3 regions of the Enemella evansiae genome follow, and region 2 is predicted to be linked to each of the others. Evidence: riboswitches for the same ligand, from Rfam matches in the RefSeq annotation. Region 2 holds a riboswitch; each other region holds the start of a gene.
What was found. Region 2 has a riboswitch for thiamine pyrophosphate ahead of thiO (glycine oxidase ThiO). Riboswitches for the same ligand answer to the same signal wherever they lie in the genome.

Region 1: linked by a shared signal. The riboswitch ahead of C8D81_RS11860 (ECF transporter S component) and the one ahead of thiO (glycine oxidase ThiO) in region 2 are both predicted to bind thiamine pyrophosphate.
Region 3: linked by a shared signal. The riboswitch ahead of thiC (phosphomethylpyrimidine synthase ThiC) and the one ahead of thiO (glycine oxidase ThiO) in region 2 are both predicted to bind thiamine pyrophosphate.

What each region holds. Positions count from the first base shown of each region.
Region 1 is NZ_SNXA01000010.1:88,971-96,692, forward strand. Features, by position in the region: gene C8D81_RS11825 (MFS transporter) at 1-31, shown strand, start outside; gene C8D81_RS11830 (Gfo/Idh/MocA family protein) at 31-1,131, shown strand; gene C8D81_RS11835 (shikimate dehydrogenase family protein) at 1,091-1,927, shown strand; gene C8D81_RS11840 (carboxymuconolactone decarboxylase family protein) at 2,090-2,497, opposite strand; gene C8D81_RS11845 (nucleoside/nucleotide kinase family protein) at 2,577-3,101, opposite strand; gene C8D81_RS11850 (energy-coupling factor transporter transmembrane component T family protein) at 3,098-3,880, opposite strand; gene C8D81_RS11855 (ABC transporter ATP-binding protein) at 3,877-5,370, opposite strand; gene C8D81_RS11860 (ECF transporter S component) at 5,367-6,008, opposite strand; TPP riboswitch at 6,042-6,149, opposite strand; gene C8D81_RS11865 (LLM class flavin-dependent oxidoreductase) at 6,226-6,477, shown strand; gene C8D81_RS11870 (recombinase family protein) at 6,521-7,722, shown strand, end outside.
Region 2 is NZ_SNXA01000010.1:449,434-457,155, forward strand. Features, by position in the region: gene C8D81_RS13485 (MFS transporter) at 1-565, opposite strand, end outside; gene C8D81_RS13490 (MBL fold metallo-hydrolase) at 807-1,625, shown strand; gene C8D81_RS13495 (YeeE/YedE family protein) at 1,793-2,857, shown strand; gene C8D81_RS13500 (sulfurtransferase TusA family protein) at 2,952-3,179, shown strand; TPP riboswitch at 3,236-3,345, shown strand; gene thiO (glycine oxidase ThiO) at 3,336-4,520, shown strand; gene thiS (sulfur carrier protein ThiS) at 4,523-4,723, shown strand; gene C8D81_RS13515 (thiazole synthase) at 4,725-5,525, shown strand; gene C8D81_RS13520 (HhH-GDP family DNA glycosylase) at 5,578-6,033, shown strand; gene C8D81_RS13525 (MurR/RpiR family transcriptional regulator) at 6,047-6,880, opposite strand; gene C8D81_RS13530 (ABC transporter substrate-binding protein) at 7,094-7,722, shown strand, end outside.
Region 3 is NZ_SNXA01000009.1:238,583-246,304, reverse strand. Features, by position in the region: gene C8D81_RS09295 (YdeI/OmpD-associated family protein) at 1-193, opposite strand, end outside; gene C8D81_RS09290 (patatin-like phospholipase family protein) at 226-1,209, shown strand; gene C8D81_RS09285 (DUF3883 domain-containing protein) at 1,238-2,071, shown strand; gene C8D81_RS09280 (GDSL-type esterase/lipase family protein) at 2,427-3,968, shown strand; gene thiD (bifunctional hydroxymethylpyrimidine kinase/phosphomethylpyrimidine kinase) at 3,965-4,792, opposite strand; TPP riboswitch at 4,929-5,038, shown strand; gene thiC (phosphomethylpyrimidine synthase ThiC) at 5,034-6,758, shown strand; gene C8D81_RS09265 (MFS transporter) at 6,755-7,722, shown strand, end outside.

The sequences.
Region 1 (7,722 bases), 360 kb from region 2:
GCTGCGCGCCGAGTCCGGGAGTCGGTCCTGATGCTGCGGGTCGCCGTGGCCGGGGCGGGGCTGATCGGCCGCCGGCACCTCGCCGCGATCCAGGCGTACGCCGGGACCGAGGTCTGCGCGATCGCGGACCCGGCCCCGGCGGCCGCCGAGATCGCCGACGAGCTGGCGGTCCCGGGGTACGCCTCGGTGGCCGACCTGCTCGCCGACCAGCGCCCGGACGGGGTGATCCTGGCCACCCCGAACCTGCAGCACCATGCCGATGGACTGGCGGTGCTGCGGGCCGGGATCCCTGTGCTGGTGGAGAAACCGCTGGCCACCACGGTCGCCGAGGCGGCCGACCTGGTGGCCCTCGCGCAGGCCGGTGGCGTACCACTGCTGACCGGCCACCACCGCAACCACTCCGCGATCATGCGGACCGCCCGCGAGGTGATCGCCTCCGGTCGGCTGGGCCGGTTGGTGGCGGTCCAGGGCAGCGCCTGCTTCCGCAAACCCGATGACTACTTCGAGGTCGGCGGTGGCTGGCGACGCCGGAGCGGTGGCGGCCCGATCCAGCTCAACCTGATCCACGAGGTCGACAACCTGCACCAACTGCTCGGCCCGGTGGTCGAGGTGCAGGCGATGACCTCGGCCGCCGCCCGCGGATTCGAGGTGGAGGACACCGCGGGAATCCTGCTCCGGTTCGCGAACGGGGCGCTCGGCAGCTTCCTGCTCTCCGACGTGGCGGCCTCGGCGCGGTCGTGGGAGCAGACCAGTGGCGAGAACCCCGACTACGACCACCACGACGACGAGGACGCCTATGTGGTGATGGGCACCGAGGGCTCACTCGCCATCCCGACCATGCGGCTGAAGTCCTTTGCCGGCGAAGCTTCCTGGACCGAGCCGCTGATCGGCGAGAGGGTGCCGGTCCCGGCCGTCGACCCGATCGACGCCCAGCTGGCGCATTTCGCCGCGGTGATCCGCGGCGACCAGCAACCGGTGTGTGACGGTGCCGCCGGGCTGGCGGCCGTCGCCACCATCGACGCGATCCTGACCGCCGCCCGCACCGGCAGCACGGTCACCGTACCCACCCCCGGAAACGAGAGGAATCCCCATGCTCACGGGAAACTCGACCCTGCTCCTGCACCTCGGTGATCCGACGCACTCGTTCAAGGCACCGATGATCTACAACCCGTGGTTCGCCCATGCCGGGATCGATGCCTGCGTGGTACCGCTCGGGGTCCGGGCCACGGAGTTCGCCGCCGAGTTCGGGCTGCTGATGAAGGCGACGAATGTGCGCGGGGCGCTGGTCACCATGCCGCACAAGGTGACGGTGCTCGACCTGGTCGACGAGGTCCGCCCCGCTGCAGCCATCGCCGGTGCCGCCAACGCGGTCCGGGTGGAACCCGGCGGGCGCCTGGTCGCGGACATGTTCGACGGGGAGGGGTTCGTCCGCGGCATGCGGCGTAACGGGCGCCCACCACAGGGCCTGTCCGCGCTGGTCGTCGGTTCCGGTGGTGTGGGATCGGCGATCGCCGCATCCCTCGCCACGGCAGGGGTTTCCCGGATCGCGGTGTTCGATACCCGGGAGCCGGTGATGCTGGGCCTGGCCGACCGGCTGCGCAGCCACCATCCGGCACTCGAGGTGCAGACCGGGAGCAGCGATCCGGCGGGTTTCGATGTGGTGGTGAACGCGACTCCGATGGGGATGAACCCGGGTGACCCGATGCCGGTCGCGGTGGACCGGTTGGCACCCGGCACCTTCGTCGGGGAGGTGGTGATGACCACGGCGATGACACCGTTTCTGCAGGCGGCGCGGCAGCGCGGCTGCACCACCCAGGTCGGCACCGACATGCTCTTCGAACAGATCCCCGCCTATCTGGAGTTCTTCGGGTTCACCCCGCTGCCAACCCCCGCCCAGCTCCGCGAACACGCCCAACTCGCCGCCTGACCCATACGTTCATCGAGTAGGTCGCGCAGCGACCGTGTCCCCTACGTTCATCGAGTAGGTCGCGCAGCGACCGTGTCGAGATGAACCACCTCGATCGGCACATCTCGACACGTCCGGCGCTGCCTCGCTTCGCGTCGGCACCGCCGGACCACTCGATGAGCGTCAGCGTTCCGGCAGGCCGTGACGCTCCTCCAGTTCCCGGATCTCGGCGAGCACCGACGGTGCCCGGTTGGCGACCGACTGACCACCGAAGAGGTACGCCAGATCGAGCGTCTGCTGCAGCTGCTCCCAGCTCGCCCCCTGACGCCGCGCCGCCCAGCCGTGCAGCTTCGCCGCATCGCTGAGTCGGCTGGCCAGGATCGCGAACAGCATCAGTTGCACCGTCAGCTGGTCCAGGTCGGCCGGGTTCGACACCAGCGCTCGCGCCTTCTCCTGTGCCAGCAGAAGTTCCGGGTTGCTGGAGCGCAGCGACTCGAAGCGAGCCGCGACCCGCGGCGGCACGAAACCCATCAGCTCCCGGTAGCTGGCCAGGTAGCCCTCGATCTCGGCGTTCTGCCGTTCGCTCGTCATGGCCCGATTCTTCCATCGGCCATCTCGACACGCTGCCCCGGCTCCGCTCCGCTGCGCCGGGGCAGTTACTCGATGATCGTCAGTCGAGCTCGATGACCAGATCCGCCAGGTCCCGCGGCCGATCCTGCAGCCAGTGCCGGCGCTCCTGGGCCGCCCAGCGCTCCCAGTGCGGCTCGTAGGCGGCACCGTCCCGGGCCAGCGCCCGCTGGCGGCGTACCGGCTCGGACAGTTCCAACCAGACCGACACCGACGCCAGCGCGACCGATGCCCGGGTGATCGCCCCGCACCCCTCGATGATCAGATCCGCGGCCGGGTCGAGCGGGACCCACTCCCCGGGCCGATCGGCGGCCCAGTCCCAGCGCCGATAACCCGCGCGGTCCGAGAGGATGTCGGCGGTCACCATCGCTGCGCCGGCGGTCAGGCCGTCCCAGCCGGGATAGCAGTCGTCCAGGCTGACCACCCGCGGTGCCGGATCGAGAAGTCGGGCGAGCTCGTGCGCGGTGCTCGTCTTGCCGGATCCGGAGCCGCCGTCGAGGAGCGCCACCCATCGCCCGGGCCCGGTCAGTCCCGGCTGCAGCAGCGGTGCCAGCGCCTCGGCGATCACGAGCCCACCCAGTTGGCGGTGCCGAACCAGACCGCGGCGCCGACCGCGACCGCACCCATCACCGCACACACCAGCACACCCACCGCGTCGGCGCCCCGCAGCCGGGATTCCCTTGCCCAGCTGCGTTCCGGAGCATCCGGACCGGTCGCGCCGAAACCCTTCGCCTCCATCGCCGTGGCCAGTCGGCTGCCGCGCCGGATCGCCAGCACCAGCAGCGCGAAGGCCATCGACAACCAGCGCCGGACCCGTCCGGTGTCACCGAGGCCGCGGGCGCGGCGGGCCAGTCCGAGGCTCCGCCAGTCGTCGGTGAACAGCCCCAGCATCCGGATCCCGGCCAGCGCGCCGAGCACGAACCGCGCCGGCAACCGGGCCACCTGCGCCAATCCGTCGGCCAGGTCGGTGGGGTCCACATCGCCGAACAGCAGCACCGCCGACAGGCCGAGCGCCAGCACCCGCAACAACACAGCCACCGCCAGCAGCAGCGAGTTGTCGGTGACCCGGATCAGCAACCAGGCAAACCATTCCGCGCCACCGGGGCGCCCGTACAGTGCCATCGAGATCGCCGCCAGCATCCCGACCACGAACAGCACCGCCAGCCGGCGGGCGATCAGCCGCGGCGGGAATCCACAGACCAGCGCGGCGATGAGCACCAGCACCAGCCCGACCGCGGCACTCAACCAGTCCAGGGTGAGGATCAGCGGGATCGAGAGCACCAGCGCCATCGCGAATCGGGTCACCGGATTCAACCGATCCAGCAGCGTGTTCGCCTTCTCGGTCATCGTGCCGCCACCGCCAACCGGCGCTGCCCGAGCACCTCGATGAACGGCTCGTCATGGGTGACCGAGAGCACCGCACGCCCCTCACCCAGCATGCCCGCGACCAGGCGTACCAGGTCCAGCCAGGTGGTCCGGTCCTGGCCGAAGGTCGGCTCGTCGAGCACGATGAGTCGCGGGCCGGTGGCCAGCACCGTACCGACCGAGAGCCGGCGTTTCTGCCCACCGGAGAGGGTGAACGGATTCGCCGCGGCCAGCGGTTCGAGATGCAACAGGGCAAGGAGTTCCTCGACCCGCCGGGTGATCTCGGTGGCGGGGACGCCCAGCGCCCGCAGCCCGACGGCGAGCTCCTCGCGGACCGTGGCCGCGACGAACTGGTGCTCGGGCTGCTGGAAGACCGTACCGATCCGGGGCAGCAGATCCACCGAGCGCCAGGTCGCCGGATCGGCCGGATTCGGCGTACGCCCGAAGGCACGTCGCCGGGCGGGGGGCCGCAGCTCCGGAGCCGCCACCAGGTCACCGCCGAGCCGGGGCAACAACCCGGCCAGGGTGAGCGCCAGGGTGGTCTTCCCGGCACCGTTCGGGCCGGTGAAGACCGTGGAGGTGCCCGCCGGGAGGGTGACGTCGATGCCATCGCGCAGCACGGTGTCGTAACCGATGGCGAGCCCCCGGCCGACCAGCAGCTCGGTGGCATCGGCCGGTGGCGTGGGCACGGCCACCTCGGGCAGCGGTACGCCCGGCACCCAGACCCCGGCGGCCAGCAACCGGTCCCGCTGCTCGGCGAAGACCCGGTCGGGCGGGCCGTCGGCGAGTACGCCACCGCCGGCGTCGAGCACCACGACCCGGTCCACCAGGTCCTGCCAGAGATCCACCCGGTGCTCGACCACGACCAGCGTGGTCGAGCGGTCGGCGACCAGCTCGCTGACCGCGGCCCGGACCTCCTCGATGCCGACCGGGTCGAGGTTGGCGGTGGGTTCGTCGAGCAGCAGCAGCCCGCTGCGCATGGCGACAGCTCCGGCCAGTGCCAATCGCTGCTTCTGCCCGCCGGAGAGCTGGCTCGTCGGATGATCCGACGGCATCCGCAATCCCAACCGGTGCAGGGATTCGCTGACCCGCGGCCAGATCTCGGACCGCGGTACGCCGAGGTTCTCCAGTCCGAAGGCGACGTCGTCACCGATCCTGGCCAGCACCACCTGGGATTCCGGGTCCTGCAGGACCAGCCCGATCCGGCCGCGCTGCCGGGAGGGATGCTTGCCGCCGACGAGCAACCGGCCGGTTTCCTCGCCCTCCTCGGCGCCGCCGAGCACACCGGCCAGCGCGTGCAGCAGGGTGCTCTTGCCCGCCCCGGACGCGCCGAGCAGCAGTACCCGCTCACCCGGTTCGATGGTCAGATCGAGGTCGGTGACCGCCCAGGCGCGCCGCCCCGCATGCCGCCAACCCCAGCCCTCGGCGCGGACCGCGAGCGGGGTGGCGGCCGGGTCGGTGGTGTTGCTCAGACCAGCCGCCTGGACTCGCGCCCGGCGGCGAAGCGATCCAGCGCCCCGGCACGCGCCAACGCCTTCATCAGCAGCCAGGCCAGCAGGCCCGCCAGCACCGCACCGGAGAGCGCGGTGCAGATCAGGTACAGCGTGTTGTAACCGGCCGACTTGGACCAGTTGCCGAGGATGAACTCATTGACCCAGGCGCCGACGCCGGCGAGCAGGCCGGCCAGGATGGCGACGATCGCGCCGAAGCGGCGGTAGGCGAAGATCGCGAAGACCAGCTCCGCGCCGAGCCCCTGAGCGAGTGCGGAGTACATCGTCTCCCAGCCCCACTGGTTGCCAAGCGCCATCGAGACGAAACCGGCGACCAGTTCGACGAACAGCGCCGCACCGGGCTTGCGGATGATCAACCCGCCGAGCGGGCCGCCGAGGAACCAGACGCCGGCGGCCAGGCCACCCAGGCCCGGGGTGAGCGCATCCATCGCCGAGTACCAGGCGTACCCCAGGGAGTTCCAGCCGAAGAAGATCAGGCCGCAGGCGACGCCGAGGACCGCCGCGACGACGATGTCGACCACCCGCCAGCGGTGCCGACCACCGCTGTCCGGCCGGGTCTGGTCGTCGACGCGAGCCTGCTCGTGCTTCTGGTTGCTCATCGTGTGCCTCTCTGCTCGCACGGGCCCAGCGGCGGCTGGTGCAAGAGGCCTCCCTGCGCTGGCATGACCCAGATCAGGTGTGACGGTCGAAGGTCTGACCTTCCTCTCAGCCCGGTGCCCCGGACTCCCGTGATCCGAATCAGTATAGAACCGGGCCGCGGTCCCGGTCGCGGGGGCGTGCCGGGAATACCACCAAGTAGTTGACTGTTGAACGAGTGTGAAGAAAATTGGTTTCCTGAACTTCGGCCATTGGAGCGAGACGCCCTACTCCAAGGTGCGCACCGCCTCCGATGCGCTGCTGCAGTCGATCGACCTGGCCGTCGCGACCGAGGAGCTCGGCGGTGACGGGGCGTACTTCCGGGTGCACCACTTCGCCCGGCAGCTCGGTTCGCCGTTCCCGCTGCTCGCCGCGATCGGTGCCCGCACCAAGCGGATCGAGATCGGTACCGGGGTGATCGACATGCGCTAGCGCATGTCGCGGTTGCAACACTCGTTCACGTAAGCTTGGTTGCATGGTTGAACTGGTATCGCTGAGGAAGACGAACGAGGTCGCCGCGTACGTCCGCGCCTCGATGGATCGCAAGGGCGACCGGTGGACGGTCGAGACCCAGTTGCGGAAGATCAGGGCTCTCGCCGAGGCCAAGGACTGGGAGGTCGTCGAGGTCTACGACGACAACGCTGTGTCGGCGACGAAGAAGCGCCGCGCTGGCACCCGGTGGGCCGAGATGCTGGACGACGCCCGCGCGGGCAGGTTCTCGATGGTCGTCGCCGTGGACATGGACCGCCTCCTGCGCAGCACGAAGGACCTGAACACGCTGATCGACCTCGGCCTGCGCGTCGTCACCGTGGACGGCGAGATCGACCTCTCGACGGCGGACGGCGAGTTCCGGGCGACGATGCTCGCCGCTCTCGCGCGGTTCGAGGCGCGCCGCAAGGCGGAGCGTCAGATCAGGTCGAACGAGCGCCGCCGCGCCGAGGGCATCCCGGCGTCCTCCTGGAAGGCGTTCGGCTGGACGAGGGAGGGTGAGCTGATCGAGGCGGAGGCCGACGCCGTACGGCGGGCCTTCGATGCGTTCCTCGGCGAGCCGTCGCTGTCGATCCGTCGCATCCGCGAGGACCTGAACAGCGCCGGTCATCTGACCGCGCGCGGGTCGGCGTTCTCCGTCGATGCCGTGCGGTACCTGCTGGCGAACCCGCTCTACGCTGGCTACATCAAGCACTACGCCTCGGGCGAGCTGTACCCGGTGCAGGGCGACGCGTTCCCGCCCATCGTTGGCGAGCAGACGTGGCGGGCCGCGGTGGCAAAGCTGGAGGACAACGTGCGGAGGTCGGCGAGGCAGGGCAACCAGCCGAAGTACCTCCTGTCCACGATTGGCCTGTGCGGGAAGTGCGGCGCGACGCTCGTCTCGGGGACCAACAGCCGCAAGCAGCCGACGTACCGCTGCGGCGAGCAGTTCCACCTCACCCGCCAGCGCGAGCCCGTCGATGCGATGGTCACCGAGGCGGTGCTCACCCGCCTGTCGTCGGTGGACGTGCACGACCTCGTGATGCCGCAGGAGGACGACGGGCCGGACCGCGAGGCGCTGCTGACCGAGCGGAACGCTCTGGTCGAGCGCGTCAAGGAGCTGAGCCCGCTGCTGCTGGACGTGCGCCAGCCCGTCCTGGAGATCACGGAGGCGATCAGGGGCGGAAAGGCCCGCATCGACCAGATCGA
Region 2 (7,722 bases):
TGAACAGGTGCAGCAACGCCAGCACGGTCAGCGTGATCGCGATCCCCAGCGTCCAGCCCATCCCGAGCAGACCGATCGCCAACCCGCTGAACACCGAGGTCAGCGTGAACGCGATGCCCTGCACCGCACCGACCAGGCCGTTCGCCTGCGGACGTTGCTCATCGGGCACCAGCAGCGTCACCGTCGTCGACAGCGCGATGTTGCGCAGGTTCTCCACCACCCCGCCGATCAGGATCACCCCGCTGAACAACCAGAACATCGGACCGGTCCAGTCGAGCAGAATCCTCTTGTCCACAACGAGATAGAGGAATCCGGCGATCAGGTACGCCGCCGTGGTCACCAGGCTGGACGCGACCATCACGCGCTTCTTCTTGTGCCGGTCGACCAGCACACCGAACGGGATGCCGAGCAGCGCCACCAGCAGCATGTAGAGCCCACCGACGATCGCGGTCGCAAGCACCGACTTCGTCTCCAGATAGACCCAGAAGGTCAGTGCGAACCACAGAAAACTCGTCGTGACATTGGCGACGAGCGTGTTCGCGAGCACGCGATGGAACTGCCTCATGGGAGCAACGCTACGAGTGATCGGGGACATCCGCTTATCCATTTCTGCGCACCTGCTGTGGCGTGGAGGGGGTGGTACGCCGACAGTCCAGCAGGGGATGCGGACAGGTTCGGTCCGCGAGGGGTGTCTGAATTCATCACGGCTCAGCTCAGCTCGTCTCGACACGCTCACCCGGCTCCGCTTCGCTGCGCCGGGTGAGCTACTCGATGAGCGGGTGGGGTGGCGGTGGGAGGATGGCGGCATGACCGTGCTCTGTCAGACCTGCGGCGTCGAGGCCGCGGATCCGCTGCCCGACGTGTGCCCGATCTGCGCGGACGAGCGGCAGTATTTGCCCGAGGACGGCGTGCAGCGCTGGGTCGAGCTCGACGAACTGCGACGCCTCGGTCACCGCACCGAGCTGAACCAGTTCGAGCCCGACCTGTGGGGTCTGGCCACCACCCCGAAGGTTGGCATCGGGCACACCGGCATGCTGGTGCGCACCCCGCAGGGTGTGGTGCTCTGGGATCCGCCCGGCTTCGTCGATGAGGGGATCGCCGCCGAGATCCGCGGCCAGGGGCCGATCATCGCCGTCGTCCCCAGCCACCCGCACATGTACGGTCTGCAGCTCGAGTGGGCCGCGGCCCTCGGCGGCGTACCCGTCGTGCTCGCCGAAGCGGACCGGCAGTGGGTGCAGCGCACCGGGGACGCCCTCGACTTCTTCACCGACCACCGCGAACTCGCGCCCGGACTGGCCGTGCACCGCTTCGGCGGACACTTCGCCGGCAGCAGCGTGCTCGAATGGTCCGCCGGTGCCGAGGGCCGCGGCGCACTGCTGGTCGCCGACACCGTGATGGTGAACCCCGACCGGACGAGCGTCAGCTTCATGCGCAGCTACCCGAACCGGATCCCGCTCTCCGGTGCCACCGCCCGACGGCTGGCCGACCGGGTCGCCGAACTGCGGGCCGACCGGGCGTACAGCAACTTCGGCAACGTGCTCGACGCCGATCTGCAGCAGGCGGTACGCCGCTCGGCGGACCGGCATGCCGCCTGGTGCGCGGGGGAGTACGACGAGGGGGACTGAGGGGGCCTCTCGACACGCTCGCTGCGCGAGCTACTCGAGGATCGTGAGGGGCGGTCCAGAATCCGGTCCGGATTTCCGGGAATACCCAAGGCCTGCCTATAGTTCCATGGTTTGAGCCTATGACCATGGGTCCTCAGTGACCCCGTCCCAGACCTGGAGCTGCACTCATGTCCCTGACCGGACTACTCCTCGGCGCGTTGCTCGGCTTCGTGCTGCAGCGCGGCCGATTCTGCGTCACCGGTGCTTTCCGTGACGTGTTCCTCGCCCGCAAGACCCGCTGGCTGACCGCCTTCCTGATCGTGATCGCCGTGCAGAGCATCGGCGTCTTCGCGCTGCAGTCCGCGGGCATCATCGAACTGTCGTTCAAGGCGCTGCCCTGGTTGGCGGTGATCGTCGGGTCGCTGATCTTCGGCATCTCGATCGTGCTCGCCGGCGGCTGCGCCACCGGCACCTATTACCGCGCCGGCGAGGGCCTGGTCGGCAGCTGGGTCGCGCTGGTGGCGTACGCCGGCTTCGCGGCGGTGATGAAATACGGCGTGCTGAAGCCCGTCAACGACGGGATGCGCGCCGAGACCGTCCCGGTGACCACCGTCCAGGACAGCCTCGGAATCTCGCCCTGGTTCCTGGTCGTGCTGCTGGTCGCCGGCGTCGGCTACCTCGCGTACCGGCAGCTGCGCAGCCAGCCGAAGCTGAAGGTCGCCACCCTGCCGCCGGAGAAGACCGGCCTGAACCACCTGCTCTTCGAGAAGGCCTGGCACCCGTTCGTCACCGCGGTGATCATCGGCCTCATCGCGATCGCCGCCTACCCGCTCAGCTACGCCGCCGGTCGCCAGGCGGGCCTGGGGATCACCACCCCCTCGGCCAACCTGACCAGCTTCCTGGTCACCGGCAACACCGCCCGCATCGACTGGGGCGTCTGGCTGGTCGTCGGCATCCTGGTCGGTTCCTTCATCGCCGCCAAGGGCGCGGGGGAGTTCAAGATCCGGGTACCCGACTCGCGGACCATCGTTCGCTCCATCGCCGGCGGCGTCGGCATGGGCGTCGGCGCCTCGCTGGCCGGCGGCTGCACCATCGGCAACGCGATGGTCGAGACCGCCCAGTTCAGCTACCAGGGCTGGATCGCCTTCGCGCTGATGTTCCTCGGCACCGGCATCGGTGCCCGGCTGTTCATCACCGGCCGGCGCAGCAAGTCCGCCAGCGGTACGCCGCAGCAGGCCCTGGTGAACGCCTGAGCGGTACCCCTCGACACGCGATCCATTGCTCCGCTCCGCTACGCATGGATCGCTACTCGGGGAACGGAAGTCCAAGCAGAAAAGGAGAATGACAATGTCCAAGCACGTACTCGAGACCGTCGGTGAGGTCTGCCCGTTCCCGCTGGTGGAGGCCAAGAAGGCGATCGCCGACCTCCCCAACGGCGACGAGCTGGTGATCAACTTCGACTGCACCCAGGCCACCGACTCGATCCCGCAGTGGGCGGCCGAGTCCGGTTACCCGGTCACCGACTACCGCAAGCTCGGTGACGCCGGCTGGACCATCACCGTCCAGAAGGCCTGACCCACATCTCCCACGGGGCATCCGGTTGAGCACCGGATGCCCCGGGTACAATTCCAGACGTTCTTCGCGGGAGTCCGAGGCATCGGGCTGAGAGGGGGCTGTGCCGCCCCGACCGTTGCAACTTGGTCCGGATCATGCCGGCGTAAGGAGAAGTCGATGGAATCACGCATCCTCTGCGGGTTCCGGGATTCCGAGCTCGACGCGATCGTCGTCGGTGCCGGGATCGCCGGACTCGCGGCCGCCTGGGGGCTGAGCCGGCGCGGTCATCGAGTGACGATCGTCAGCGATGACGCGGCCGATGCCGCCTCCCCGGTCGCCGGCGGCATGCTCGCCCCCGGTTCGGAACTCGACTACGGCGAGGACGACCTGCACGAATCGGCGGTGCGCAGCCTGGCCGCCTGGCCCGAATTCGCGGGCGAGATCGAGGAGCAGAGCGGGGCGTCGATCGGCTTCGGTACGCCCGGGACGCTGGCGGTCGCGCTGGATCGCGACGAGGACGCGGTGCTCGCCCGGCACGCCGACCTGCTGCAGGATCACGGCATCGACCACGAGCTGCTGACCGGTCGCGAGGCCCACCGCGCCGAACCCGCGCTGCGCAGTCGGATCGCCGGGGCGCTGCGGGTGCCGGGGGAGGCCAGCGTGGTCCCCGAATCCGCGCTCGCCGCCCTGCGCGCCGCGCTGGAGCAGCAGGGCGCCCGCTTCGCCACCGGCTCCGCCGAACTGCTCGGCGACCAACACGGGGTGCACGGGGTACGCCTCGGCGGCGTCCCGATCACCGCCCCGGTGGTGGTGCTCGCGGCCGGCCATCGCTCCCGGACCCTCGCCGCCTCGATCGACCTCCCCGTCCCGGTCCGCCCGGTCAAGGGCGAGATCCTCACCTTGCGCCCCGACGCCGAGGTGCCGCAGGCCATGATCCGGGCCCGGATCGACAACCATCCGATCTACCTCGTGCCCCGCCCCGACGGCACCCTGCTCGCCGGTGCGACGACCTGGGACACCGGTGAGACAGACACCCGCCCCACCGTCCGCGCCGCCCTCGACCTGCTCGGCGCCGCCGCCGAACTGGTACCCGGCCTGCGGGACGCCGAGGTGGTCGCCCACCGGGTCGGGCTGCGGCCCGGTACCCCGGACAACCGCCCGCTGGTCGGACCGACCGAGGTGCCCGGACTGCTGCTCGCCACCGGCCACTTCCGGCACGGCTTCCTGCTGGCCCCCGAGACGGCCCGTCAGGTGGGTGACGCGGTGCCCGATCTGCGGGCACCGGAGGACGTGGCTTCGACTCGCTCGTCCCTCGCTCGCTCAGCCGACGTGGGGACCCGCTCGGACGATGTGGAGGTATGAGGATGCAGATCACCTTCAACGGGGAACCGACCACGGTGCCCGACGGCAGCACGATCGCCGACCTGCTGGAACGGCAGGGGTTGAGCGGCAAGGGCCTGGCGGTGGCTGTCGACGGTTCGGTGGCCGTGCCCTCGCAGTGGGCGACCACCACGATCCCCGAGGGTGCCGAGCTCGAGGTGCTCCGACCGATGCAGGGAGGCTGACATGACCACCATCGAGAACCCCGCCGTCGCGGCTGTGGAGACCTTCGAGCTCGCCGGGCGTACGCTGCGCTCCCGGCTGCTGCTCGGCTCCGGTGGCGCCTCCAGCCCAGCGGTGCTGCGGGCCGCCGTCGAGGCCGCGGAGAGCGACATCGTCACCGTCACCATGCGCCGGGCCGGCAGCACCGCCGGCAGCGGACTGATGGAGACCCTGGTCGATCTCGGCGTACACATCCTGCCCAACACCGCGGGCTGCCGCTCGGCCCGCGAGGCCGTGCTCACCGCCGAACTCGCCCGCGCCGCCCTGGACACCGACTGGATCAAGCTCGAGGTGGTCGCCGACGACCGCACCCTGCTGCCCGATGTGCTGGAACTCATCGAGGCAGCGGAAACCCTGACCCGCAAGGGATTCCGGGTGCTGCCCTACACCACCGACGATCCGGTGGTCGCCGCCCGGCTGCAGGACGCCGGTTGTGCGGCGGTGATGCCGCTCGGTGCGCCGATCGGCAGCGGACTGGGCATCCGCAACCCGCACGCGATCGAGCTGCTGCGCGAGGCCGTCCAGGTCCCGGTGATCCTGGATGCCGGCATCGGCACCGCCTCCGAGGCCGCCCTGGCGATGGAGCTCGGCTGCGACGCCGTGCTGCTCGCCACCGCCGTCACCCGGGCCGAACGCCCGGAGCTGATGGCAGCGGCGATGCGCGACGCGGTCCGGGCCGGGTACGCCGCCCGGCGCGCCGGCCGGATCCCGCGGCGCCGGCTCGCCCGGGCCTCCTCGCCCGAGCAGGGCCGGATGGGAACCTGAGGACTGTGCACCCGAGGATTGGGCAGGCGAGGGGCTGGGTAAGAGCGCGGATATGGCCAAGCAGCATGGAGAATCCGACGAAGACAAGGCCCGGATCGGCCCCGCGGATCTGGGTATCGACCCGGCCGGGGGAGCGGACGACCAGCTGTTCAAATGGCTGGTCGCCTGCCTGCTGTTCGCGAATCCGATCAGTCAGGAGATCGCCGCGGCCGCCTTCGGTGCCCTCGACCGCGACGGGGTCCTCACCCCGAAACGACTGGCCGAGGCCGACTGGCAGCACCTGGTCGACCTGCTGGGCGAGGGCCACTACAAGCGCTACGACGAATCGAAGGCGCGCGAGCTGATCGCCCTGGGGCGTGATGTGCAGCAGCGCTACGACGGTCGGCTCGCCACGCTGCCCGAGGGCGCCGACTCCCGCAGCGCGATCCTGGACCGGCTGCAGGAGTTCACCGGAATCGGACCGAAGGCCGCCGAGATCTTCCTCCGTGAGACCGGCTGGCAGGGTTGACCAACGGCATCGATCAACGCCGGGATCGCAACACCCGCAGGGTTTCCCGCAGCGCCTCCATCGAACCGTCATAGTTCGCCTGCGCCACCCCGATGAACAGGCAGTCCAGCACCAGCAGCTGCGCGGTCCGCGAGCCCAGCGCGCCGGAGCGGAACGGGTCCTCCCGCGCCGCGGTCAGCAGCACCACTTCGGCATGCTCGGTGATCGGCGACTCACCATGGTTGGTGAGCGCGATGGTCCGCACTCCACGCGCCCGGGCGAGCCGCAGGAACTCCACCGTGTCGACGGTTTCGCCCGAATGTGACACCCCGAGCGCCACCCCGCCCGGGGGCAGCGCGGCGGCCGCCGTCCAAGCGGCGTGGGTGTCCGGCCAGAACAGCGCCGTCTGCCCGATCCGGGAGAGCTTCTGCTGCAGATCGTGCAGCACCACCGCCCCCGCACCCGCGCCGAAGAGGTCGACCCGGGCGGCACCGGAGATCAGCTCGATGGCCTCCGCCAGCGCACCGACATCCAGGGTGCGCGCGGTGTCGGCCAGCGACAGCCAGGAGTTGGTGTAGACCTTCGCCACGATGTCGGGCAGGGAATCGCTGCGGTCGATGTCCCCGGTCGCCTCGGTGGTCGCTCCGGCCGCCTCGTCCCGGCGGGCGTCCAGGGTGAGGTCCATCCAGAACGCCTTGAAATGCCGATAACCGAGCCGCTGGAACAGGCGTACCACCGTCGCCGTCGAGGTCTCCGCCCGGGCGGCCACCGACGAGATCGTCGGATGCGGTTCCCCGCTGTCCGGCTCCAGGAAGACCCGTGCCACCCGGGCCTCGGCCGGCTTCAGCGAGGGGAGCAGAGCGCGCAAGCGGATCGTCGCGGGCTTCGACTCGCTCGTTCCTCGCTCGCTCAGCCGGCGGGTGGTGGGTTCGCTCGTTCCTCGCTCGCTCAGCCGGCGGGTGGGTGGCCGGGGTGGCATCGTCCTCCGATCTCAGGTTGAAAACGATTCTTACATGTCTGACCAATTGTATGTAAGGTTCTTTCACCGGGGACCTGACCAAGGAGGATCTTGATGCCCGCCATGCGATCTACCGTCCGGCGGCTCGCCGCCCTCACTCTGCTCAGCGGCCTGGCCGTCACCGCGGCCGGTTGTGGCGGCGGAGGAGGGGCCGATGCCGGCAGTCAGGCACCCAGGGCCGCGGGTGCCCCCGGGGGCACCGCGGTCGTCGGCGTGACCACCGACCCGGACACCCTGGTGCCCTGGAAGGCGACCCAGTTCCAGGCCGTCAACGTGCTCCAGCAGCTCTATGGCACGCTCACCGAGTTCGACGAGAATCTGCAGGTGGTGCCGGGCCTGGCCGAGTCCTGGCAGGCCTCCTCCGACGGCAAGCAGGTCACGCTGAAACTCCGTCAGGGTGTGAATTTCGCCGACGGCAGCGCCTTCGACGCCACCGATGTGAAGCACTCCCTGGACAAGATCAAGGACGAGAAGACCGCCGCGGTCTCGCGCACCTCGCTGGCCAGCGTCGACCAGGTGACGGTCTCCGATCCGCAGACCGTGGTGCTGCAGCTGAAGGCCGCCGATGCCTCGCTCCCGGCCAACCTGGCCACCATCAACATGGCGATGCTCTCCTCCGACGACACCGAGGAGAAGCTGAAGACCCAGCCCAACGGCACCGGTCCGTTCAGCTTCGACAAGCGCACCCCGAG
Region 3 (7,722 bases), on a different contig from region 2:
CCTTGTTGGCCTTGGTCAGCCCGAGCAGATTGCGGCCGCCCATCGGCGCGATCCGCAGGGCGAGTTGCTGGCCGGCGATCGTCGCCCGGACCGGTGGTCGTCTGCCCCCGGCCAGCGCGTCGACCGCCTCGTCCGGGATCACGAAGGCGGTGTTCGAGGCAGTGATCTGCGTCAGCGGCAACGACAGCTTCATGGCGGGAGATTACCGCTGGCTAGATTGTGGGCATGGCGATGGCCCCCGATGAGACCCCCGCAACGCGACCCGCCGATCTGGTGATGGAGGGCGGTGGCGTCAAGGGCATCGCGTTCGGCGGGGTGCTCGAGGTGCTGGCCGCACGCGGGTACCGGTTCGAGCGGTGCGCCGGCACCTCGGCCGGCGCGATCTCGGCCGCGTTGGTGGCGGCGCTGCAGCGGGCCGGGGAGTCTCCGGACCGGGTACGCGAGGTGGCCGCCACGATGGATTTCCAGCGGTTGCGGGATTCCGGGCCGCTCGGGCGGGCGCTGGGGCCGTTCCACACGGTCGGTGATGTGGCATCGCTGCTGGTCCGGGGTGGGTTGTACCGCGGGGACTACCTGGCCGACTGGCTGGGCGGGGTGCTCGGCGATCTCGGTGTGCGGGTCTTCGGGGATCTGCGGCGGGTCGATCCGGGGTCGGCGCTGCCGCCGGAGCGGGAGTATCGGTTGGTGGTGGTGACCAGCGATCTGTCCCGGCGGCGGATGACGCTGTTCCCCTGGGATGCGGCGAGTTACGGGTTGGATCCGGACGAGTTGTCGGTGGCGCAGGCGGTCCGCGCATCGGCGGCGATCCCGTTCGTCTTCCAACCGGTGCGGCTGCGTACGCCCGATGGCACCGCGAGCCTGGTGGACGGCGGCATCCTGTCGAACTATCCGATCACCATCTTCGACCAGCCCGACCGGGCCCAGTCACGCTGGCCGACGATCGGCGTACGCCTGTCGGCCCGCGAGGGCGATCGCCCGGTGGAACCGGTGAACAATGCGCTGGACATCGGGATCGCCGTCGTCGACACCGCGATGACCGGCGCCGACGCCCGCCACATCGACGACCCCGACACCATTGCCCGCACCATCTTCGTCGACGCCGGCTCGGTCCGCCCCACCGACTTCTCGATCAGCCCCGAGCGCCAGTACGAACTGATCCAGCGGGGGCGGGATGCCACGGAGAAGTGGTTGGGAGAAGGCAGTGCCTAGCCCCATGCGTACGCGGTAGATTTTGCCCGTGCCGCCACCCTGGAGCCCTGAGCAGAACGAGATCACCGTCGCTGCATATCTGACGATGCTGCGACAGGAGTTGGTGGGGCAGGAGTTCCAGAAGGCGCCGGTGCATGCTGAAGTCGCTGCGCTAACGGGGCGGGGTGCCAAGGCCGTCGAATGGAAGATGCAGAACATTTCATTCGTCATGCAGCTGCTCGGAGTTCCCTGGATCGAAGGTTACAAACCCGCGAGAGGGATCCAGAGCGCCCTGATTGAGGAGGTGCGCTCGCAGGTAGCCGGCGATTCGAACCTGTTGTCGCTGATGGAGGACAACGTCACCAGACGGGCCGCACCGCGGACCGACTTCGCCTGGCATGAAGTAGCGCCGCCTGAGGCTCCCGAACTGCCAGAAGTGACCCAGTTTCAGTTCGAACCGATGCCCATCGATTTTCCACGGCTCGAGGCTGAGAACCGGGCACTCGGCCTTGCCGGAGAGCTTGCGGTACTAAACAGAGAACGGCAGCACTTGCGGGATGCAGGCAGGCCGGATCTTGCCGAGGTTGTCGAACATGTCTCGGTAGAACGGGGGGATGGCGCAGGCTATGACATTCGCTCCTTCGACCTCGATGAGCGCGAGCGCTTTATCGAGGTCAAAACCACTCGTCGAGGTGCAGCATGGCCGATGTGTGTCACCCGCAATGAGGTGAGGTTCAGCGAGCATGAGAGCGATCGGTTCGAGATGCACCGGGTCTTTCACTTCAGCAGGGAGCCGATGGGTATCTACGTCCTGCGCGGCGCCGTCACCGAGACCTGTTGGCTGAGTCCATTGACGTACCGGGCAATACCCCGCGCCGCCTAACCGGGCGGTCGGTTTCGGCAGCAGTCTTGGCAGGGTCAGCCGAGCAGGGTCATGATGTGAGCGCCGGGGGAGGGGACGCCCTCGGTTTCCACCCCTGGAGAGCAGGTACGCCATGGTCTGGCGCGTCGTAATGGTCGGATTGCTGATCGCCGCCTGGCTGGGAGTGCAACCGGCGCACGCGGTGACACCGTCGCCCACCCCGACCCGGACTGCTACCGCGTCCCGGACTGCTACCGCGTCCCGGACTGCTACCGCGTCCCGGACTGCTACCGCGCCCCGGACGGCGACCGCGACACCCACGCGGACTGCCACACCCACGCGTACCACCCCTGGGACGGCAACACCCACCGTGACGGTGACGCCGAGGTCGGCGGCAACGGCACGGGCCGCCTGCTCCGTCGATTTCGCGGCCGTCGGTGCCTCGTTCACCGAGATGGGTTCACCGACCTACGGCTCGGGCACCTATTTCGACCAGACCCTCCCGGGCCCCGGCTCCTGGGCGTACTGGACCGACCAGGATCCCGCCCTGCAGCTGACCGGTGGGTACGCGCACAGTGGGTGGCGGACCAGCGACCTGGCGGGGGTCTCCGACCTCCGGGTGCAGAGCGGCAGCTATCTGGTGATCCTGGCCGGCACCAACAATGTGCTGCGCCGAGAGCCATTCAGCAACGTTCCAGCAGACCTGGACCGGATCGTCGCGACCTCGGGTGTACCGGCGCAGCGCGTTTTGATCTCACTGCTTCCACCCACCGACCCCGCACCCGACCTGATCGCGCCCTTCAACTCCCTGATCCGTTCCTGGGCGGCGAATCGTGGGGTGCAGGTCATCTCGGCCGCCGAGCACATGGACGCCGGGGATGGGTCCTTCAAGCCGGGCATGAGCACCGACGGTGTCCATCTCACCCAGCAGGAGGCGCGCCGACTGGGCGAGTCCGTCGCGGCCCACCTCAGTGCAATGGCCGGTTGCGAACCGACCGAGTTCAGCGCCCGCGCCGATGTTGCCGGTACGCCCACCCAGGATGCCCGATGCGGGCTCCGGGACGGTGGTTGCGCCCAGCTCCGACAACGCGGTGAGCTGTATCGATCGGCGACCACCGGAGCCCGCCTGGTGAAGGGGTCGATCGCCACCCGGTGGCGCACCCTGGGTGCCGAGGGTGGACAACTCGGTTACCCGATCGACGACGAGTTCTGTGGTCTGCGCGACTCCGGTTGCCTGAGTCGATTCCAAGGTGGGTTGGTCTACTGGAGCGGTGGCTCCGGTGCCCACTCGGTCACCGGGCTCACCCTTGACCACTATGCCCGACAGGGTTGGGAGACCGGTCTGCTGCGCTATCCGACCGCCGAGAAGGAGTGCGGGTTGCGTGCGGGCGGTTGTCGACAGCGCTTCCAGAACGGAGCCATCTACTGGTCGTCCGGGACCGGAACCCGCACGGTGCGCGGTCTGATCGAGCAGTCGTGGGTACGCGAGGGCGGTGTCGACGGGCACCTCGGTTATCCCACCTCCGATGAGTTCTGCGGGTTGCGCGACGGCGGTTGTGCGAACCGGTTCCAGGGGGCCACCTACTACTGGTCACCAGCGACCGGCACCGCCTGGTCCCGCGGTGCGATCTTCGACCGCTGGGGCGCCGAACGCTGGGAGGCCGGATGGCTCGGCTATCCCTTGCACAGTGAGTATTGCGGGCTCCGGGACGGCGGTTGTTTCCAGTCCTTCCAGAATGGCGCCATCTACTGGTCCCCGGGTTCGGGCGCCCATTTCGTGCGGGGTCTGCTGCGCCAGTGGTGGGCCGATCAGGGCTGGGAGAACGGTCGCCTCGGCTACCCGACCAGCGATGAGTTCTGCGACGCCTCCGGTTGCTGGCAGGACTTCCAGGGTGGCCGGCTGGTCTGGCGGCGTTAGGGCTGCGTACCGCGGGTGTCGTTCAACTCGGTGAAATGATCGACCGGGCCGTGACCATGGCCGATCTCGAGCCGGTCGCCGTTCGTCAGAGCGCTGGTGAGCCAGAACTTCGTGATCCGCGCCGTGCCCGGCCAGTCGGAGAGCTGGGGGCGGAGTGCGGCCAAGGCGGAGGAGAGCGTACAGCCGGTGCCGTGGGTGTTCTTCGTGTCCACGCGCTCGTCGGCGAACTCGCGTACCCCGTCTTCGTCGGCCCAGACATCGACCGACTCCGCGCCACCGAGGTGACCGCCCTTGAGTAGTACCCGCTGGGCGCCCAGCTCGGCCCGTAGTTTCTCTGCCTGGGAGCGCATTCCGGCCACATCGGTCACCGGGTCGGCGCCGAGCAGCACGGCCGCCTCCGGGACGTTCGGCGTGATCACCGACGCCAGCGGGACCAGCCCGCGGATCGCGTCGGTGGCGTCCTCATCGACCAGCCGGTCACCGCTGGTGGCGACCATCACCGGGTCCAGCACCGAGTACGCCGAGGCCAGCGGTTCGGCGGCCAGGAACCGGCCCACCGTCTCGGCGATCTCGGCCGTCGCGAGCATCCCCAGCTTCACCGCATCGATACCGACATCGGCCAGCAGTGTCTCCAGCTGCTCGGCGACGAACGCGGCCGGCACCACATGCACCCCGGTCACGCCCTGGGTGTTCTGCGCGGTCAGTGCGGTGATCACCGCGGTGCCGTAGGCGCCCAGCTGGTGGAACGTCTTCAGATCGGCCTGGATGCCGGCGCCACCACTGGGATCGCTGCCGGCGATGGTGAGGGCGACGGGTCGGTCCATGGATCAAGGGTAGGTGGTTCGGTTCGGCGCGAAGTGGTGAGGGGAGGTTCATCTCGACACGCACCGCCGGCTCCGCTTCGCTGCGCCGGCGGTGCTACTCGATGAACGTGGGGATTCGGGGGTGTGTAGGGTGGGTGGAAACCCACGCGGGGGCCTCTGGCAAGGGGCTGAGATCGGGCTGACGCCGCCCGGACCGTTCGAACCTGTCCGGGTCATTCCGGCGAAGGAAGTGAGGCATCTCATGACTGAGGTCCATCCACAGCACCACCTGCACCACCTCGACGAGGGCGACCTGAACGTCCCGGTCACTGCCATCTCGCTCGCGGATTCCCCTGACGGCACAGCGAATCCCGATGTGCACGTCTATCGCACCGCCGGTCCCGGCAGCGACCCGACCCGGGGCCTGCCAGCACGCCGGGCCGAGTGGATCACCGCGCGGGGCGACGTGGAGGCGTACACCGGTCGCGCCCGCAATCTCGCCGACGACGGTCGCAGCGCCGTCCGCCGCGGTGAGGCATCCCAGGCCTGGCAGGGCGAGCAGCGCGACCCGCTGCGCGCCACCGAAGGCCGCACCGTCACCCAGATGCACTACGCCCGCCAGGGCACGATCACCCCGGAGATGCGCTTCATCGCGCTCCGCGAGAACGTCGACGTCGAGCTGGTCCGCAGCGAGGTCGCCGCCGGCCGGGCCATCATCCCGGCCAACATCAACCACCCCGAGTCCGAACCGATGATCATCGGAAAAGCCTTCCTCACCAAGATCAACGCCAACATCGGCAACTCCGCGGTCACCTCCTCGATCGCCGAGGAGGTCGAGAAACTGAGCTGGGCCACCCGCTGGGGCGCCGACACCGTGATGGACCTGTCCACCGGTGACGACATCCACACCACCCGCGAGTGGATCCTGCGCAACTCCCCGGTGCCCATCGGCACCGTGCCGATCTATCAGGCCCTGGAGAAGGTCAACGGGGAGGCCGACCAGCTCAGCTGGGAAGTCTTCCGGGACACCGTGATCGAACAGGCCGAGCAGGGGGTGGACTACATGACGATCCACGCCGGCGTGCTGCTGCGCTACGTCCCACTCACCGCCCGGCGGGTCACCGGAATCGTCTCCCGCGGCGGGTCGATCATGGCCGGCTGGTGCCTGGCGCATCACCGGGAATCCTTCCTCTACGAGCATTTCGACGAACTCTGCGAGATCTTCGCCCGCTACGACGTCGCCTTCTCCCTCGGCGATGGCCTGCGGCCCGGCTCCACCGCCGACGCCAACGACGAGGCCCAGCTCGCCGAGCTGCGCACCCTCGCCGAACTCACCGAACGGGCCTGGGCCCACGACGTCCAGGTGATGGTCGAGGGCCCGGGCCACGTGCCGCTCGACCTGGTGCCGGAGAACGTACGCCTCCAGCAGGACTGGTGCCACGGTGCGCCGTTCTACACCCTCGGCCCGCTGGTCACCGACATTGCACCCGGGTATGACCACATCACCTCGGCCATCGGTGCCGCGGTGATCGCCCAGCACGGCACCGCGATGCTCTGCTACGTCACGCCGAAGGAGCACCTCGGCCTGCCCAACCGCGACGATGTGAAGACCGGTGTGATCACCTACAAGATCGCCGCCCATGCCGCCGACATCGCCAAGGGTCACCCCGGCGCGCGGGACCGGGACGACGCGATGTCCAAGGCCCGGTTCGAGTTCCGCTGGCACGACCAGTTCGCGCTTGCGCTCGACCCGGAGACCGCGATGGCCTACCACGACGAAACCCTGCCGGCCGAACCCGCCAAGACCGCCCACTTCTGCTCGATGTGCGGGCCGAAGTTCTGCTCGATGCGGATCAGCCAGGACATCCGCGACACCTACGGCGACCAGCTCGCCACCGGGATGGCGGAGAAGTCCCGGCAGTTCATCGAACTCGGCAAACGCGTCTACCTCGAGCCGGAGGTGGCCAGCAGCCAGGCAGACCGGTGACCGCGGCGCTGCAGGACTCACCCAGGGCCCTGCCGCCCGCCGGCCGGGCGGCGCTGCGGGGCGGGATCGCCGGGAACTACGTCGACCAGCTGCACATCTTTCTGCCGCTGGTCGCCCTGGCGCCCGCCCTGCCGCGCATCGCCGGACCGCAGGCGGCGGCCGCCACCGGTGCGCTGGTGGTGATGGCGCTGCTGCTCGGCCGCCCGATCGGCAGCCTGGTGTTCGGCCCGATCGCGGACCGGCTGGGGCGTACCCGGACCACCAGGATCGCGATCGCCGGAACCGCACTCTGCGCGCTCGGCATCGCCGCGATTCCCACCCACGAAGCGATCGGCGGCTTCGCGGTGACCGGGATCATCGCGCTGCGCTTCCTCGGCGGGGTGTTCATCGCCGGTGAGTACAGCGCCGCGATCCCGCTGGCGATGGAGTGGTCCCGCCCCCGGCGTCGCGGGCTGGTCTCCGGGTTGATCATGTCGATGGCGCCGTGGGCGCAGGCCAGCATCGCCTTCGCCACCGCCGGCCTGCTGGTCGGACTCGGACCGCAGGCGTACGCCAACTGGGGTTGGCGGCTGGCCTTCGTCGCCGGGGCGCTGGGCTCGGTGGCGATGCTCGTCTACTACCGGCGGGTCCACGATGTGACCGGGACCGGCCGCGGCACGCCCGGGCAGGCAGCTCGGGGTCGGCTGCGCCAGGTGATGTTCGGCCCGCACGCCAAGGACTTCTGGCGACTCTTCGCGCTGATGACCGGACTCTGGTTCCTGACCCAGATGACGGTGATCGTGCTCGCCGGCCGGCTGGGTCCCGCGACCGGAGTGGGCGCCACCACGGCGGCCACCATCATGGGGTTCGCGGCGGTCGGCCAGGCGATCGTGATGGCCCTGGCCGGCCAGTGGTCAACCAGCCTGGGCCGCCGGAGATTCTTTGTGCTGTGGGGAATCCTTGCCGCGGTGGTCGCGCCGTTCGT